4 regions of the Microbulbifer sp. JSM ZJ756 genome follow, and region 3 is predicted to be linked to each of the others. Evidence: predicted binding sites of a transcription regulator. Region 3 holds the regulator's gene; each other region holds the start of a gene.
The links. The regulator sigma-54, encoded in region 3, starts transcription at its own class of promoters, with help from an activator protein. The targets are predictions, from matches to a motif close to TGGCACANNNNTTGCNNT.
Positions count from the first base shown of each region.

Region 1: a site for sigma-54 is predicted at 3,192-3,209, ahead of ACH6CX_RS06570 (RtcB family protein). Genes of this name have one in related genera too.
Region 2: a site for sigma-54 is predicted at 2,213-2,230, ahead of nirB (nitrite reductase large subunit NirB). Genes of this name have one in related genera too.
Region 4: a site for sigma-54 is predicted at 2,172-2,189, ahead of ACH6CX_RS04180 (HAD-IIB family hydrolase). Genes of this name have one in related genera too.

Region 1 is NZ_JBISER010000003.1:76,825-81,560, forward strand. It holds gene ACH6CX_RS06555 (slipin family protein) at 1-206, opposite strand, end outside; tRNA gene ACH6CX_RS06560 (tRNA-Thr) at 585-654, opposite strand; gene rtcA (RNA 3'-terminal phosphate cyclase) at 855-1,883, opposite strand; gene ACH6CX_RS06570 (RtcB family protein) at 1,888-3,114, opposite strand; gene rtcR (RNA repair transcriptional activator RtcR) at 3,357-4,736, shown strand, end outside.
Region 2 is NZ_JBISER010000004.1:42,167-46,902, reverse strand. It holds gene nirB (nitrite reductase large subunit NirB) at 1-2,072, opposite strand, end outside; gene ACH6CX_RS08320 (protein kinase) at 2,363-4,042, opposite strand; gene ACH6CX_RS08315 (NarK family nitrate/nitrite MFS transporter) at 4,132-4,736, opposite strand, start outside.
Region 3 is NZ_JBISER010000009.1:208,382-213,117, reverse strand. It holds gene rapZ (RNase adapter RapZ) at 1-602, opposite strand, end outside; gene ptsN (PTS IIA-like nitrogen regulatory protein PtsN) at 778-1,239, opposite strand; gene hpf (ribosome hibernation-promoting factor, HPF/YfiA family) at 1,243-1,536, opposite strand; gene ACH6CX_RS15180 (RNA polymerase factor sigma-54) at 1,764-3,239, opposite strand; gene lptB (LPS export ABC transporter ATP-binding protein) at 3,432-4,157, opposite strand; gene lptA (lipopolysaccharide transport periplasmic protein LptA) at 4,244-4,736, opposite strand, start outside.
Region 4 is NZ_JBISER010000002.1:54,497-59,232, reverse strand. It holds gene ACH6CX_RS04200 (nuclear transport factor 2 family protein) at 1-286, shown strand, start outside; gene ACH6CX_RS04195 (DUF4440 domain-containing protein) at 434-811, shown strand; gene ACH6CX_RS04190 (glutathione S-transferase family protein) at 945-1,595, shown strand; gene ACH6CX_RS04185 (DUF3175 domain-containing protein) at 1,635-1,985, opposite strand; gene ACH6CX_RS04180 (HAD-IIB family hydrolase) at 2,236-3,093, shown strand; gene ACH6CX_RS04175 (glycosyl transferase) at 3,181-4,404, shown strand; gene ACH6CX_RS04170 (sugar phosphorylase) at 4,422-4,736, shown strand, end outside.

The DNA.
Region 1 (4,736 bases), on a different contig from region 3:
AGCTTTTCCGCATGGGTGTTCAGGAAGAACCTGGCGTTCGGGCGCTCAAACAGTACATCGCTGATATCGTGGACCTCGACCGTCACCTTGTCCGCCAGTTGCAGCAGGCGGTGCCGGCCCGGCTCGAGCACACGGATAAAACGGTTACGGCGGAACAGCAGCGCCCGCTCGTGATCGGCAATATCGACGCTTTTCCATATCATCATTTTACTTCTCCTTACTTCTGTTCCCCGGCGCATTACCTGCGTAACCAGGGGTGAGGCCCACCCGGAAGCCCGGGGGCCGGCGGCTTGAACCGGGCAGGTGGCAAAGTCATCGGCCGGCCGGCCTGCAGCGGGGGTGCGCCAATGCGCATTGCCCACACTGCAGGCGAGCCCGGCGTGGCAATGCCACGTGCCAGGTTGCCCACCACCGGCGCCCGGACTTCCGGCGCCTCCGGGTACCGGCGGCTGCCTTCCCGGGGGAGTGCAAGTCGCCAGCACCCAGGGGCCATGGGCCTCTGGTAGTCAACAAGGGTATTAACCCTGTGGGGAGTCGAACCCCAGGCTTTCGCCTTTACCGGATAAGTCGTGTAGTGGACGACGTTACTCTGGCAGGAGTCGAACCTGCGACCGGCCGAAACTATCGGCTGCTCTACCTCTGAGCTACAAAGTAGTGTTCAGGTAATTGCCCCGGCAGGTACACAGCAAGCCAGGGGCTCCTGTGCCGGGCTGGCGTTGTGAACCAGCTCCGCATGCCGGGCCATTGGCCCAAACTCTTTTGCTGCCACCTGCGCATTGCAGGCGGCCAGTGTTCTCACGCGGGCACATCCCCTGTGCCATTTTTCATCCCTGGGCATATCCTGCTGCCGGCGCCTAACGCGCTTGCGTGCTGCCCGGCACGCTGACGATCCAGGCGTGCCCGCCTTCCCTGTGCACGCTGATTTCCATCCCGGTGAGCTGCCGGATCACCTCGATATTCGTTAGCAGGTGCTGGCTCGGCGCCAGCGTCCTGAAACGGCCGCCCCTGCCCAACACCATCGGCAGCAGCTGGTCCGCCAGGTGTTCGCCCACCGGCACCCCGGCTTCCATATACCGGTTGAACTCCTTCACCGCGCGGCCCGCAACCCGCTCCGACGACAGCTGCTTCTCGCCCACCACCTCAATCACTTCGGTAACGTGCTCGGCGTACACCCGCAGCGACACGATATTGCCCGGCCCGAATGAATCCACCTGCCGGCGCTGGAGCTCGTCCGCCGCCCAGTCGCCCTTGCTGGCGATATGCCGCAATTCCCTGTCTGCCACGTGGCCCGGAATCTGTGCCGAGGTCACCAGCGCCTCCTTGCTTAGCACGGCGCCCCGCTCCAGCAGAGCCAGCGGCTTCAGTTCACCCACCGGGTATATCCGTGCCCGCCACCGGCCGCCGCCGGCCGGGTAAAAGCCGAACCTCTCCAGCTGCACCTCGGCCCGGTAACCCATCTGCGCCATCACCGGCAGGAAACCGGCCTGGATAAAATCGAAGCTGGGCGCCTGTTTGTTGTGGGTGCCGCCCTCCAGGCAGACCTCGCTCACCCCGTCCGCCAGCAGCAGCGGCAACAGGATGGTCTGGAACACCAGGCTGGTGCTGCCGGCGGTGCCAATGGCAAACCGATACTCACCAGCGTTCACTTTGCCCGGTTTGAACGTCACCTCGGTTGAGCCCAGCTCGTCCCCTGTCACCTGCGCGCCGGAAATCGCCTGGGCCGCATGCAGGCACACCAGGTGCTGGCGCATCAGGCCCGGCTTGCGGCGGCCAGCGCGGATATTCCTTATCCGCACCGGCTCCCCCTGGCAGGTGGACAAAGTCAGCGTGGAGCGGAAAATCTGTCCACCGCCCTCGCCCTGTGATCCATCAATGGTATGCATGGTCCTATCCTTTCACGCAGACGACCTGCTTCAGGGTGTACACCACTTCCACCAGGTCTTTCTGGGCGGCCATCACCTTCTCGATCGGCTTGTAGGCCGCCGGGGTTTCATCAATCACGCCGGCATCCTTACGGCATTCCACATCGGCGGTCGCCTGCAGGTGCTCTTCCAGCGACACCAGCTTCTTGGCTTTGGTGCGGGACATCACGCGGCCCGCACCGTGGCTGCAGCTACAGAAGCTGTCCGCATTTCCCAGCCCGCGGACGATGAAGGAACGCGCCCCCATACTCCCGGGGATAATTCCCATCTCGCCCTCGCGGGCACGCACTGCGCCCTTGCGGGTAACCAGCACGTTCTTGCCGAAGTGGTGCTCGCGGGACACATAGTTATGGTGGCAGTTCACCGCCTCCATACGGGCCTCGAACTCCATCCCCAGCGCCGCCTTCACCGCGTCGATGGTGCGGGCCATCATTACCTCGCGGTTGATGCGGGCAAAGTCCTGCGCCCACTCCACCGCTTCCACATACTGGTCGAAATGCTCGGTGCCTTCCGGCAGGTAGCTCAGGTCGGTATCCGGCAGGTGGATATGCCAGCGCTCCATGTCCTTCTTCGCCATCTCGATAAAGTGCGTACCGATGCGGTTACCCACACCGCGGGAACCGCTATGCAGCATCAGCCAGACGCTGTCGTGCTCATCCAGGCACATCTCGATAAAGTGGTTACCGGTCCCAAGCGTACCCAGGTGATTGATGTTGTTGGTGTTCTTCAGCACCGGGTGCTTTTCCTGCAGCACATCGAACTGCGCCGCCAGCGGCGCCCAGGCCTGCATCACATCGTCCGGCAGGCTCCCCCACGCACCCTTGTCGCGGCTTCCGCGCGCCCGCGAGGAACGCCCGTGGGGTACCGCCCGCTCGATGGCGGAGCGCACACCCGCCAGGCCGTCCGGCAGTTGCGACGCCTTGAGGCTGGTGCGCACCGCCATCATGCCGCAGCCGATATCCACACCCACCGCCGCCGGGATCACCGCGCCGAGTGTCGGCACCACACTGCCGATGGTGGCACCCTTACCCAGGTGCACATCCGGCATGGCCGCCACCCACTGGTGGATAAACGGCATGCGGGAGATGTTCTTCAGCTGCTCCCTGGCCTCAGCTTCGAAGGGCACGCCGACAGTCCACGACTTGATCGGCACACCACCGTCCTGCATTACTTCATAGGCTTGCTGAGTCATTGTTCCTTTCCTTCTTCTTCCATCCCGGCTTTTCTGTTCGGCTGCCGGGTTCGTGCTTGCTTATGTGTAGCCCCTGTATAGCGAGGACAGTGCCAACTTTTGCCAGCGTGCTGAAAAAACTTTTAACCCGTTGATTTAAATAAAGAATTTTTCTTCATAAAGCGATTTCCCGCCAGCGACCACCATCATCGAAGCGCCACCGATCTATCTTTTTTGATAGCCAGATAATATATTTGATAACCATGAAAACAGTTGCCATCAGTATTCTCGGCACCACCATGGACCGGCGCGGCAAGGGCGATAAGCGCTGGGACAAGTGGCGGCCGACCGTTTCCATGTGCCAGCACGAAGACCTGCTGATCGACCGGCTGGAACTGCTGTTCGACAACCACTCCCAGGGCCTGGCGAACCAGGTCACCGAGGATATCGCGCTGGTATCGCCGGAGACCGAGGTGGTCCACCACAAGGTGAACTTCCCGGACCCGTGGGATTTCGAGACGGTCTACAGCCAGCTGCTGGATTTCGCCCGCGGCTACCAGTTCCGCCCCAACCGCGAGCGCTACCTCACCCATATCACCACCGGCTCCCACGTGGCGCAGATCTGCCTGTACCTGCTGACCGAGGCGGGCTACCTGCCCGGCAAGCTGCTGCAGACCTCCCCCGCCCGGCGCGACAGCGACGCGCCCGGTCAGTACCAGGTAATTGACCTGGACCTGTCCCGGTACGACCAGATTGCGTCGCGCTTCCAGAAGGAACACCAGGAAGGCACCGTCTACCTGAAGGGCGGCATCCAGACCAACAACGCCCCGTTCAACCGCATGATCGAGCAGCTGGAGAAGGTCTCCATCCGCTCCAATGCGCCGATCCTGATCACCGGCCCCACCGGTGCGGGCAAGACCCAGCTGGCCCAGCGGGTGTACGAACTGCGCAAGCAGCGCGGCAAGCTGGAGGGACGGCTGGTGGCCATCAACTGCGCCACCCTGAAAGGCGAGAACACCATGTCCGCCCTGTTCGGCCACAAGAAGGGCGCCTTCACCGGCGCCACCGCCGATCGCGCCGGCCTGCTGAAGGAAGCCCACAAAGGCCTGCTGTTCCTGGACGAAATCGGCGAGCTGGGGCTGGACGAACAGGCGATGCTGCTGCGGGCGATCGAGGACAAGCGCTTTATCCCGTTCGGTTCCGACCGCGAGGCCAGCAGCGACTTCCAGCTGATTGCCGGCACCAACAAGGATCTGGCGCAGAAAGCCAGGGAGGGCAGCTTCCGCGCCGACCTGCTGGCACGGATCGACCTGTGGACCTACGAACTACCGTCCCTGCGCGACCGCATCGAAGACCTGGAGCCCAATGTCGATTACGAACTGGAATCCTTCTCCAACAAGGCCGGGCACCTGGTGAGCTTCAACAGGGCGGCGCGGGAAAAGTACCTGGCCTTCGGCCGCTCAGCCGACGCCACCTGGGCGGCCAACTTCCGCGACCTGAACGCCAGCATCACCCGCATGGCCACCCTGGCCGATGGCGGGCGCATTACGGTGGAAGTGGTGGACGAAGAGATCCGCCGCCTGAAGCACAAGTGGCACACGCCCGCGCACAGCAGCGAACATGCCCGCAGTGCAGTGGAGAGC
Region 2 (4,736 bases), on a different contig from region 3:
TGCGCCTCGGCACATTCGCGGGTGCACCCGGATACCGCCATCTTGATCTTGTGCGGTGAACGCAATCCCTTGTAGCGATTCTCGATATGCAGGGCCATGGCAACACTGTCCTGTACCCCGAAGCGGCACCAGGTACTGCCCACGCAGGACTTCACCGTGCGCAGTGACTTGCCGTAGGCGTGCCCGGTTTCGAAGCCGGCCTCAATCAGCTCCCGCCAGATCTCGGGTAACTGTTCCAGCCGGGCACCGAACAGGTCGACGCGCTGGCCGCCGGTGATCTTGGTGTAGAGGTCGTATTTCTTGGCCACCTGGCCCAGCACGATCAGCTTGTCCGGGGTGATTTCGCCCCCGGGTACCCGCGGTACCACCGAGTAGCTGCCGTTCTTCTGCATGTTGGCCATAAAGGTGTCGTTGGTGTCCTGCAGGCCCACATGGGGCCTGTGGTGGATATGGTCATTCCACAGGGAGGCGAGGATGGAGGCCACGGTGGGCTTGCAGATTTCACAGCCGCGACCGCTGCCATGCTTCTGCAACAGGTCCTCGAACGTACGGATTTCTTCCACCTGGACAATATGGAACAGCTCCTGGCGGGTAAATTCAAAGTGCGCGCACAGGTGGTTGTTGACCTCCATGCCCAGTGCCGCGAGCTCCTCGTCGACAACGTTTTTCAATAGCGCGGAGCAACCACCGCAGCCGGTAGATGCCCTGGTGACATCCTTGACCTCACCCAGTGAACAGCAACCCCCTTGCACCACATCGACAATCTGGCCCTTGCTGACATTGTGGCAGGAGCAGATGGTGGCGGTTGCGGGCAGTGCCCCGGCACCGAGTGTGGGGGCGTCGCCGTCCGCGGCGGGCAGGATCAGTTGCTCCGGGTGCTCCGGCAGGTCGATATCGTTCAGGTGATACTGCAGCAGCTGGTCGTAGTCGCCGGTGTCACCCACCAGCACGGCGCCCAGCAGCTTCCTGCCGTCGCCGTCAGTAATTATGCGTTTGTAGATGCCGCTCTGTTCGTCGACAAAAGTGATTGCTGCGGCGCCCTCGGCGCGACCGTGGGCATCGCCGATGGATCCTACCTCGACGCCCAGCAGTTTAAGCTTGGTGCTCATGTCGGCACCGGTAAAGCTGGCCTCCTCACCGCAGAGCAGGGAGACCACATTGCGGGCCATGGTGTAACCGGGAGCCACCAGGCCATAGATGAAGTTTTCGTACAGCGCACACTCGCCAATGGCGAAGATATTCCCGTCGGATGTGCGGCAGGATTCATCGATCACGATACCGCCGCGCTCACCGAGTTGCAGTCCGGCGGCTTGTGCCAGCTTGTCTTCGGGGCGGATACCGGCGGAGAAAACGATCAGGTCGGTGACCAGTTCGCGATCATCCTTGAACTGCATACGCAGGCGACCGCTGTCTACTTCCTCGATCAGTTCGGTAGCGGTGCTGGTGTGGACAGTTACGCCCAGGTCCTCAATCTTGTCTTTCAGCAGTCCGGAACCGCCCTCATCCAGCTGGATACCCATCAGGCCCGGGGCGAACTCCACTACGTGGGCTTCCAGTCCCAGTTCTTTCAGCGCGTTGGCAGCTTCGAGCCCCAGCAGGCCACCGCCGACAACGACGCCGGTGGTGGCGTTTTCACTGGCCGCGCGAATCGCGTCCAGGTCCTCAAGCGTGCGGTAAACGAAGCATTTCCCGTGCTCATGGCCGGGAATCGGTGGTACGAACGGGTAGGAGCCGGTGGCCAGGATCAGGCGGTCATAAGTTTTCTCCACACCGCTGGCGGAAGTTACGGTCCGCTTTTCCCGGTCGATGGAGACTGCGGCATCGTTCAGTAGCAGGTCGTAGCCCCAGTCGCGGTACTGGTCGATCCTGCCCAGCGCCAGGTCGTCGGCGCTGCGGCCGGCAAAATATTCAGACAGGTGCACGCGATCGTAGGCCGGTCGTGGCTCGGCGCAGAAGACGGTGACCTCGAACAGTGCGTTCTCGGGGCGCGCAGCCAGCTGCTCAAGGAAATGGTGGCCCACCATTCCGTTGCCGATAACGATTAGTTTTTGCTTAGCCCGCGGTTCAACCATGTGAGTTCCTGCCGTGTTGTCTCTGAATGATCCGGCAGGGTGGGGCGGGGAGGGTGGTGTAGGCACGGCCTCTACCCCTTCTGCCGAAGGGTACAGGCGCCGTTGCCTCGTAAGGGATTTTCTGTATTGGTGTAATCAGGGATTCAAGGATTGTGCCAAACGCGTCTCACCGGTTTATGCGGGTTTGCCGCTGCTGCCTGTGACTGGTGTGCGGCAAGCTGGTGCAGGGGCGGCCGGGTTGCACCGCGTTGGTGCCGGCAGGGTGTTGCGCAAGGTTTTGTTCCGGTTTGTCACTGCAGGAAATGCAGCAGGTGCGAGAGCAGTAACAGCAGTGCTACGAGCTGCCAGAACAGCAGCGGGTTGCGCTCCATCAGTGGCGCGCTGTCCGCGTGGGTGAACTCGGGGTTGGGTGTGTGCAGGTCGTGGACAAACTCCGACAGGGCCGCGTAGCGATGGCGGGGGTTGGGATGGCAGGCCCTCTGCAGGGCCCTGTCGATCCACAACGGTAACTCCGGGCGGTGATTCCTGGCTGGCCGATAGTGGAGCGCGCTGTAGTTGTGCAGCCGGTAAAGCCGGTCGCCTGCTCGCTCGCGATAGGGATAATGGCCAGTGAGCAACTCATAGGTGATTACCCCGAGGGAAAAAATGTCTGATCGGTGACTGGCGGCATCGCCGAGAAAGTATTCGGGAGCAATATAATTCTTGCTTCCCGGGACCCGGTCGCTGCGATGGTGCAGGTGCTCCCTGAGTCCTGCCGCATTTGCGCCGCCCAGGTCGACCAGCTTCAGGCGTCCGTCGGCGGAGATCATGATGTTCTCGGGTTTCAGGTCGCCGTGGATAATCTCCATCCGTTGCAATCGTCGCAGTGCACTGACCAGTTGCTGCACCAGTTCCCGCACCTGCTCGATTGGCGGCGCCGGGTTCAGTTCCAGCCACTGGCGCAGGCTCTGGCCCTCGACATATTCCATCACGTGGTAGAGGAACTGTTGAGACGCCGGTGGGGCATAGATGCGCACGATACCCGGGTGATCCAGCCGCCTGCCGGTCCATTCCTCGGCAATAAAGTTCTCTATGTAGGCCGGGTCATCAATAAAATTGGCCGACGGTGTCTTGATGACACGCAGGGCACCACTGCCGGTATCGCGGGCCAGGTAGAGCTGGCTGCGGGCACTGGCGTGCAGCTCCTGCAGGACCAGGAAACCATCGAGCCGGTTGCCGGGGCGCAGGTCCGGGGGGAAGGGCAGCCTGTCGCGCTGCCCCAGCAGGTCCTCGCTTTCCGGTTTCGGGCACACCCGGACACGGACCACGGCTGCGCTCAGGTTGTCTTCCGAACCGGCAGCGAGCGCCGCGTCCAGAAGTGCCCGGGCGGGGTCGTCGGTCTGTGCTCGCAGTATTGTCGCGATGCGCGCCGGGGCCAGGTAGTCGTGCACCCCGTCGCTGCAGACCAGGAAGATATCGCCCTGCTCCAGCTGCTCACAGCGGTAGTCCACCTCAATATGGGCGTCCATACCCAGGGCGCGGGCCAGGAAGGTGCGGTTGCGTCCTAAAGCGCGGCTGTGGTCACAAGTAAGGCAATCCAGGGTGTCGCCGCGCAACCGGTAGATACGGGAGTCGCCGATATGGATCAGGTGGGCACTGGCGCCCTTGAAAATCACGCAGGAAAATGTGGTCAGCCAGCCCTGGCGGAGTTCCCGGCTGCCGCCGCCCTGGCGGTAGAGCCAGCTGTTCAGTGCGTGCAGCACCCGCGCGGCCGCCTGTTTGACGGACCAGGTTTCGGGCGTGCTGTAGTAGTCGGACAGGAACCCACTGATCGCCGCGCGCGCCGCCTCACCGCCGGCTTCGGCACTGGCAACCCCGTCTGCGACCGCTGCCAGGGCTCCGCGGAACAGGCGTGCGGAGCCACTGGGCGCACAGACCGCACATGCATCATCGTTATGGACCCGCCGTCCGGCACAGGAAGCGCTGGTCATGACCAGCGCTTCCTGCCGCCTGTCATCCGCCCTGGCTCGGCTGTCTGTGCCTTGCGGGACGTGCGTGTCGGTCGCGGAAGGCATGGTATTCAGGTCACATCGATCAGTGAGACGCTGCCATCCGGCAGCACTTCCGCCATCTGCCCCTGCGGTTCCTCCATCAGCAGGAGCACGGCAAAGCCCACCAGCGCGGTGGCGGCAATCACCAGGAAGAAGGCCTCGTAGGAAACCAGGCTCAATACCGTCAGGTAAAACACTGCCCCCACATTGCCGTAAGCGCCTGTCATGCCGGCAATCTGCCCGGTAAGGCGCCGCTGGATCAGGGGCACCACGGCGAAGACCGCACCCTCACCGGCCTGCACGAAAAAGGAACAGCCCATGGCGGCGGCCACGGCCAGTAGCAGTGGCCAGGTGCTGTCGATCTGGCTCATCGCCAGGTAACCCGCCATCAGGCCCAGTACCAGGACCTGGAGCGTGGCCCGGCGACCGAACCTGTCACTGAAAAGGCCGCCCACCGGGCGGGACACCAGGTTCATGAAGGCGTATCCGGAGGCCAGCAGCCCGGCCCGCACCGGGTCGAGGCTGAAGGTTTCGGAAAAAAACAGCGGTAGCATGGAGACTACCGCCAACTCAGAGCCAAAGGTGGCGAAATAGAGCAGGTTGAGGATCGCGACCTGCTTGAACTGGTATCGAT
Region 3 (4,736 bases):
CGCAGTTCGGCAACCCAGTAGGGGTTGGGCAGGCAGCGCAGGTCAAACACCAGGTCCGCATCAACCGGTACCCCGTGCTTGAAGCCGAAAGACTGGAACAGGATCGCCATGCCAGGAGAGTCGCGCCCGACAACCCGGGTCTTAACCTGGTCGCGCAGCTGGTGCAGGCTCAGGCTGCTGGTATCGATCACCAGGTCGGCCATGCCGGCCAGCGGGGCCAGTAATTCCTTTTCCCGGTTCAGGGCTTCCAGCAGGTGGGTGCGGTTGTCGCTGAGCGGGTGCTTGCGCCGGGTTTCACTGAAACGCTGGACCAGCACGGGAGAGCGCGCGTCCAGGTATATGACGTCGCACTGGATGCCGCTTTCGCGTAATTCATCGATAACCCGGGGTGCCTGTTGCACGTCCTGCCAGAGGTTGCGGGCATCGATCCCCAGGGCCAGCCGGGCGCTCTCCACACGCGGCTGCTCCTGGACCCTGCGCACGAGCTCCGGCAGCAGGCTGGCGGGCAGGTTGTCGATACAGTTGAAGCCGACGTCTTCCAGCAGTTGCAGGGCTGAACTCTTGCCGGAGCCGGAGCGGCCGCTGATGATCACCAGGCGCATAAGTTTCGAGGTCCGTTTCGTAATGTTTGATCGACTGCCGGCCGTTTGCTACCTGCCCGGGCAAGAGCTACCGGCGGGCTCCCGGTCGCATTGGCCAATGATCCGCCATTGCGGCGTCCGGCACAACGATAACGGATGTTTGTGAAGGATCGCAGTGGGACGGCGCTGGTGTGCTTCAGGCTGCGGCAGCGCTGTCGATGGCCAGGGCGTAGAGCTCGTCGCTGGAGTCCGCCTGGCGGAGCTTCTCCCTGACCCTGCTGTCGTTAAACAGGGCGGCGATTTCCGCCAGGGTGTCCAGGTGTTCCTGCTCCGCGTTTTCCGGCACCAGCAGGGCGAATAGCAGGTCGACCGGCTGGCGGTCGGCAGCATCGAAATCGATCGCCGGCTCAGTGGTGCACAGTACACCAATGGCCTCCTGGCAGCCCGGCAGGCGGCAGTGGGGGATGGCGACACCATCCCCGATGCCGGTGGAGCCCAGCCGCTCGCGCGCGATCATCTGGTTGAAAATCGTGTCTGCGTCCAGGTGTGGATACTGCTCGGCTATCGCCTGGGCAATATTCAGCAAGAGCTTCTTTTTGCTGCTGCCCGCCACCCGGCAAAGGCTGAGGCTGGGCGAGAGTAATGCTTCCAATGTCATAGCTTAACGATGGGCTCGCAACTTCTCTTTGTGTTTTATCAGCTGGCGATCGAGCTTGTCCGTGAGGGCGTCAATTGCCGCGTACATATCATCCGCTTCCGAATCCGCAAAGATCTCCCGCCCATTGACGTGAAACAGTGCCTCGGCGCGCTGTATTTCTTTCTTTTCCATTGACAGGGTTACCTGTCCCGTCGTGATCAGGTCATTGTGGTGGGAGAGTTTATCCAGTTTTTCGAGACAATAATCGCGAAGGGCTGAAGTCACTTCCAGGTGGCGGCCACTGATGTTGACTTGCATGGAATTCTCCTGTTCGAGTGCATCGAAAGCGCGGTTTGAACCGGCAGCACCCCCTGTCAGGGCGGCAACCCTACTAGGAAGTACGCCAGATTGGAAGGATACACTCAAACTTGAGGTATTGGTTGCGGGCCGCGTGGGATTGCATGCCCGGCAAGTGGTGGTGACCGTATTTTCCGATGGGGTCAGGTTGCGCCGCTAGGGCCCGGTTGGCGGGGCCTGCAGTGGTCTCAGATCAGGCGCTTGCGCTCACTGGAAGAGGGTATGCCCATGGATTCGCGATATTTGGCGACCGTGCGGCGGGCAACCTTGATTCCCTGGTTGGCCAGCTCCTGGGTGATCTTGTTATCGGACAGGGGCTTGCGTGGCTGCTCGGCGTCGACCAGCTTGCGGATCAGTGCGCGGATCGCGGTAGACGAGGCATCCTCACCGGAATTGGTGCTGACGTGGCTGGAAAAGAAGTATTTGAGCTCAAAGACCCCGCGGGGTGTGAACATATACTTTTGCGTGGTGACCCGTGAAATAGTGGACTCGTGCATGCCCACGGTTTCAGCAATATCCGCCAGCACCATGGGTTTCATTCCCTCGGGGCCCTGCTCGAAAAAGCCCTGCTGTTTCTCGACGATGCTCGAGGCCACCTTGAGCAGGGTCTCATTGCGGCTCTGCAGGCTCTTGAGGAACCAGCGTGCCTCCTGCAGGTGATCGCGCAGGAAGTTGTTATCGGCGGAGTTGTCCGCGCGTTTGATCATGGAGGCATAACCGGCATGGATGCGCAGGCGCGGGGTGGTTTCCGGGTTCAGCTCCACCTGCCAGCGTTGCTGGCGCCGGGTTACGATCACATCCGGTACGACATATTGCGGCTCATCGCTGCCAAAGGCCTCGCCCGGGTGCGGGTTGAGTGACTGGATCAGCCGCATCACTTCACCCAGTTGGGCCTCATTCAGCCGGGTGCGGCGCCCCAGCTGGCGAAAGTCGCGTTTACCCAGCAGGTCCAGGTGCAAGTCGACGATGGCCTGGGCCTCGGCGAGCCAGGGGGTCTCGGCGGGCATCTGCAGCAGCTGCAGCAGCAGGGACTCGCGCAGGTCGCGCGCCGCACATCCGGCGGGCTCAAACTGCTGGATGGTTTTCAGGACCGCCAGGATTTCATCCTCACCGACCTCCAGCGCCTCGGCCAGCTCCGCCAGTGGCGACTGCAGGAAGCCCCGGGTATCGATCGCGTCGATCAGGGTTTCAGCAATCAGTTTGTCGTGCCGGGAGAGTGGGGTGAGGTTCAGCTGCCACAGCAGGTGGTCGTGGAGGCTTTCGGAGGTGGCATTGCGCTGCTCCAGCAGGTTGTCCTCGCCGGTCGGGCCGCTGTAGCTGCCACCGCTGTAGATGTCATCCCAGTGGGTATCGACCGGCAGGTCGTCGGGAATGTCGTTGTTCCATTCGCTCTCGCTCGCGGCATCTGTACCGGATTCGCTGGCGCTGGCCGTGCGGTCATCGGGCCCGGGGGTCGGGTGATCCTCGCCCTTGGCCTCATCCGCGGAGGCTTCATGTTCGCCATGCTCCCCGGTATCGGTCTCCAGCAGCGGGTTGCTGTCCAGGGCCGACTGGACCTCCTGTTGCAGGTCGAGCGTCGACAGTTGCAGGAGGCGAATCGCCTGCTGCAGCTGCGGGGTCATCGTCAGCTGGGTGCCGAGCTTGAGCTGGAGGGATTGCTTCATACAGGGTAGAGAACCGCTAGAACGAAATATTCTTCCGAATTTCGATAAGGCGGCAGACTAACCTGCTGTGGGCGCGATTACAAGCAATAAGTGTGCCGAAAATGATGACCGTATTGCCTCCGCCGGCGATGGAGGTGACAGATATGCAGATTGCCCCCTCTGCCTAGGACGGTTTTCGGCGCCCGGTCCGCATCAGATGGTGAATTCGTGGCCCAGGTAAACCTCGCGTACCTGCTGGTTGGAGAGCACCTCATCCGGTGCGCCGGCGGCGATGATGTGGCCTTCGCTGACGATATAGGCGGTCTCACAAATGGACAGGGTCTCGCGCACGTTGTGGTCAGTGATCAGGACGCCAATGCCACGCTGGCGCAGGTGCTGGATGATCTGCTTGATATCGTTGACCGAAATGGGATCGACGCCGGCAAAGGGTTCGTCGAGCAGGACGAATGCCGGATCGGTGGCCAGGGCTCGCGCAATCTCCACCCGGCGTCGCTCGCCGCCGGACAGGGACATGCCCAGGCTGCCGGAGATATGGGTGATATTGAATTCGTTCAGCAGCTCATCGGCCCGCTCCTGCCGCTGCGCCCGGGTAAGGTCCTTGCGGGTCTCGAGGATGGCGAGAATGTTGTCGCGGACGCTGAGGCGGCGAAATACCGAGGCCTCCTGCGGCAGGTAGCCGATGCCCTTGCGGGCCCGGCCGTGCATGGATAACCGCGTGATGTCTTCTTCATCGATCAGCACCTGGCCCGCGTCCGCGCGCACCAGGCCGGCGATCATGTAGAAGCAGGTGGTTTTGCCGGCCCCATTGGGGCCCAGCAGGCCCACGACCTGGCCGCTCGATACGCTGACGGATACGTCCCGTACGACTTTGCGCTTCTTGTACTGTTTGGCGAGGTGTAACGCCTGTAGCGTTGGCATACTGAATTCCTGCTGGGCGCGAGATGCCGTGGCGGCATCCCGCGCTGGATCTGGGGATTGCGAGGCGCGGCCCCGGTGGGAAGGGGTTACTGGCCTTCCGTCGAATCCTTGTTATCTTCTGCGCTGTCGGCCGGGGCTGTCCCTTCGGGCTTGCGCTCCGGTTTCCAGATCATCTCGACCCGGCCGTCGCCAGATTGGCCCTGGGCCTGCATTTTTTCGCTGTTGAGGTCATAGTCGATCCGCTCTGCGGCCAGGGTGTTGCCGTCACGGTCCACGTGGGCGTTGCCAGTCAGCTGCAGTTCGTCGGAGTTGACCTTGAACTCGATGCGGCGCGCGCGGGCCTTGACCAGGTTCTGGCTCTGTTGCATCTGTTGCTGGAAGTGGGCCGGATTGCCGGTGGCGATGACGCGGCGGATCTCCCCTTCCGGGTTGCCGTGTACTTCCACGCGATCGGCGCGGATCTGCAGCGAGCCCTGGGTGATGACCACGTTGCCGCTGTAGACCGACAGGTTCTTGCCGCGGTTGGCTTCCAGTTTCTGCGCATTGACCTTGACCGGCTGTTGGCGGTCGGCCGGCAGT
Region 4 (4,736 bases), on a different contig from region 3:
CAAGAGAACCTACTGGCTGGACGACAAGGGCAAGGAGTTCATCCTAGAGACGGATTACGAGGACATGCTGGAGCTGGCGGCGGCCTACAACAAGGACGGTGACCGGTTTCCCGAGGAACCGAAAGTCGAAATCGAGATTTTTGATATTGACCAGAGGACGGCCTCAGTAAAGCTCACAGTAGATGAGTGGATCGATTACATGCACCTGTACAAGACCAGAGCCGGCGACTGGAAAATCATCAACGTACTGTGGCAGTTTCACGATACCAGCCGGCAGAAGTCCTAGCCCGACACACTGGCTCTAGCGGTTCGCTATATGCGTAGAACCAATAACTCTATTTTCGGGTTGCGGGGGTCCGCTCTCGGTGCGGGAAGCTGGGGGCAAACTTCACTGACACCGGTTGGGCACCCCGAACAACCAGGTTCCAGGCACATGTCCCTCCAGGAAGAGATCATCAGCAAAGAAAAATCTTTACTGAATACTTCCGTACGACGATCTCGCACGAAATTAAGGGAATTGATTTCTGGCGACTTCAGGGAGATCGGCGCCAGCGGTGCCTGCTTTGGGCTCGCAGAGCTTCTCGAGCAACTGCCGCAGGATGCCGATTGGTCTGCACAAACGCAGGACAGGGAGTTTCGTATTCTTGGGGATGGCGTCACACAAACAGTGCACAGGGCTTTTATCAAGAAGGCAGGAAGTGATACCGGGACTTTCTCATACAGAACATCCATATGGAGACTGGAGAACGGATCCTGGAAGATGGTTTACCACCAGGGCACAAAGGTGGCCCCGTTCGAACTCCAGCCCTGACTGGACATTGCATTTGAATAGCTTTTAACCTGTACGAGGCACCTGAATAATCTGCCCCGGTACACGGCGTTTTCAACTTCTCCTGCGGTACCAGAGCGCTCTGGATAGAGGGGTTCGCAAAAGGAGATACCCAATGACCGAACTGATCCTCACCACTTTCGACTGGGTCCCCGATATGCCCAGGGGATACGTGCGTGACATTCGCGTGCGCTGGGCACTGGAAGAAGCCGGCTTGCCATACCGTGTTGAGAGTGTGCCGTTTCGTGCAAGGGATACCGGGCATTTCTCGAACCAGCCTTTCGGGCAGGTGCCCTGGCTGACCATCGGCGAGACCTCAATTTTCGAGAGTGGCGCGATCCTGTTCCATCTGGGAGAGCACAGTGACACGCTAATGCCAACTGAGCCAGGCGCCCGCAGCGAGGTGATTAAATGGCTATTCGCTGCGCTCAACTCGGTTGAGGCGGCCAGCCTGCCATGGTCAATATTCATTTTTTCCGGTGACAACACTGAAACGCCGGGACGGAAACACCTGGATGGGTTCCTCGATGCGCGGCTCCAGCATATGGAACAGGTACTGGCAGGGTGCGAATGGCTGGCCGGCACCTTCTCGGTCGCCGATATAGCCATGGCGGATGTACTGCGTCTTGTGGCCAGGTTCGACGGGCTGGCCCGATACCCTACCTGCCGTGACTATGTCGCGCGCGCTGTCGACCGGCCCGCGTTTATGAAAGCATATTCGGACCAGATGGCGCATTTCGCTGCGGCGGATAAGGATAATCTGTGATTTTCCTTGCCACAGCCTGCACATAGGCGCGACGGCCGGTCACTCGCGGCCAAACACCCGACGCAACTCCTCCTTGGCCTGTTCCAGCACCGCCCGCCTCTCTTCCGGCAGTTTGCTCCCCGCCCGGTTGATATAGAAGGTCAGCATCGACATGGCAGAACGGTAGGGATCGGACTTGCGTCGCTCACTGGTCTCTGCCGAGCGTTTCAGGGAGCGGGCAATCTCGGCCGGGTCATCGAGGGTGAATACACCCTCTTGGAGGTCCAGCGCATCGCTGGTGCGGGTTACCCTGTCCGACCATTTCTCCTTGTCATCGTTTTTTCCCCTGCGCTTACCCGCCATATCACCCTCCACCTGGTCCGGCTGTCGCCATGCACTGAGTTGGTGCAAATAGCGGCATCCAGGCCAAAATGCGCCAATATAAGGCATACCGCTTGATCGTGTGCGGCCGACTTTCACCAAACTGCAGCACCTGATCAGTAAAGATCAGCGACTCTCCAGACACAAAAGGAATCAGGTGCCACAGCGCACCGCGATGGCGCCTGCCGGGCATTTTGTTGGCTCATAATCCCAGACTGGCACTATTTTTGGATTCTATTTACGTACAGGCTGTAACAGAGTGATCCGGATCGACGTGGCAATGGCGCAAGAAAAAACGCACGACAAGCACTGGCTGGTGGTCAGTGACCTGGACGGCACCCTGCTGGACCACTTCACCTATTCCCATGAACCGGTCGACGGGCTGCTGCGCGAGCTGGACCAACGCGAAGTCCCGGTCATCCTCAACAGCAGCAAGACCCGCGACGAGATGATCGAGATCCGGCAGGAGCTGGGCAACCACCACCCGTTTATTGTCGAAAATGGCTCGGCCATCTTTATCCCCGTCGGTTACTTCCCGGAACCCCCGCCCGGGGCCCGCGAAGAGGCCGGCTTCTGGGTGCTGGAACCAGGCAAGCCCCGCCGGGACCTGCTGGATTACCTGGACCGCGATACACGAACGCACGGCTCACCCTACCTGGGCTTTGCCAATGCCACACTGCAGGAGATCGTGGACGCCACCGGCCTGACGCCGCAGCAGGCTGCGGCGGCACAGACACGTCACTACTCCGAGCCGCTGCTATGGCGCGGCACGGATCGGGAAAAACGGGCTTTCTGTGCCCGTGCCCGCGAAGCCGGGCTCGCCACCCTGGAGGGTGGCCGCTTCCTGCACCTGCTGGGTGACACCGACAAGGGGCGCGCAACCCTGCAACTGCTCGAATGTTATCGCCGGGCACAACCGGGTGACTATGGGCTGGTGGCGGCCGGGGACAGCCCCAACGACCTGGATATGCTCGCGGTGGCGAATATTGCCGTGATTGTGCGCGGCCCCCACCGCCAGCCACCGGAGCTGGAGGAGACAGCATCCCGGCTGGTACTCACCAGCGAGCAGGAAGGCCCGGCGGGCTGGCACGAGTGCATCGCACCACTGCTCGCTCCAACTGATGAACGGAATAAATAGCACCACCACAGCTTTGACCCAGCGCGAGAAAACGAGAATACCCAGGCCACCAGCATGGCCATCTACCAGCCCCTACAGGAGGCGCCCGTGACCGACTTTTTCCAGAACGGCTCCATTACCACCCTGCACAACCTCTCCAACCGAACGCAGGACGAGATGGAACGGGAACTGATGGAATTCTCCCGCCAGCGTCCCATGTCCCTGCTGCTGCCTTCCCTCTACTCGGAACTGGAAGGCGAGGCCCTGCCGGCCATCCTCGAGCAGCTGAAGCAGGTACCCTACCTGTCCGAGATCGTGATTGGCCTGGACCGTGCCGACGAAGCCCAGTATCGCGACGCACTGCGCCAGTTCAGTGTGCTGCCCCAGCACGTGCGGGTACTGTGGAATGACGGCCCGCGCCTGCGCGAGCTGGACGCCAAGCTGGAGGCCCGCGGCCTGGCGCCCCGGGAGGCGGGCAAGGGGCGCAATGTCTGGTACTGCCTGGGCTATATCCTCGCCTCCAACCGCGGCGAGGCCATCGCCCTGCACGACTGCGATATCGTCACCTATGACAGGCTGCTGCTGGCGCGGCTCTTCTACCCCATCGCCAATCCCAACTTCAACTACGAGTTCTGCAAGGGCTATTACTCGCGCGTGGCGTCGGGAAAGATCAACGGCCGGGTCTGCCGCCTGCTGGTAACGCCGCTGATCCGTACCCTGAAAAAGATCTATGGCCACACCGAGTACCTCGATTATATGGACAGCTTCCGCTATGCCCTGGCCGGCGAGTTCTCATTCCGCCGGGACGTGATCAACGACCTGCGGATTCCCAGTGACTGGGGGCTGGAAATCGGTGTGCTGTCAGAGATGCACCGCAACTATTCCACCAACCGCCTGTGCCAGGTGGATATCGCCCACCGCTACGACCACAAGCACCAGAAGGTTTCCTTTGACGACCAGGAGGCGGGCCTGTCGAAGATGTCCATCGATATATCCAAGTCACTGTTCCGCAAGCTGGCCACCCAGGGCACGGTGTTCTCCACCGAGACTTTTCGCAGTATCAAGGCTACCTACTTCCGCATTGCGCTGGATTTTGTCGAGACCTATCGCAACGATGCCATCATCAACGGGCTCGATTTCGATATCCACCGCGAGGAACAGACTGTGGAGCTGTTTGCGCGCAACCTGATGAAGGCCGGGCAGACCTTCCTGGAAAACCCGATGGAGACCCCCTTTATCCCCAGCTGGAGCCGCATCACCAGCGCCGCACCGGAGTTCCTGCAGGAACTGAAGTCCGCGGTGGAGATGGACTACGAGGAATACGGAACATAACAGGCCGGGAAGCACCGATGAACGCACTGACTGAAGACATGCCCATCCGCGAAGTATTGCAGAAACGACTCTGCGAACACCTGGCGGTCATCTATCCCGACCAGGACGGGGCCACACTGGCGCAGCGACTGATGAAGGTCATGCGCCTGGACGAGGAATGCCAGACACCGATTGCCCACAAGAACCTGTGGGACCAGACGGATATTGTCGTGATTACTTACGGCAATACGATCCAGCGCAAGGGGCAGCACCCATTAAAGACGCTGCACCACTTTCTCAAGACCCACTTCACCATGCTGATCAACAGCGTGCATATCCTGCCGTTCTTCCCC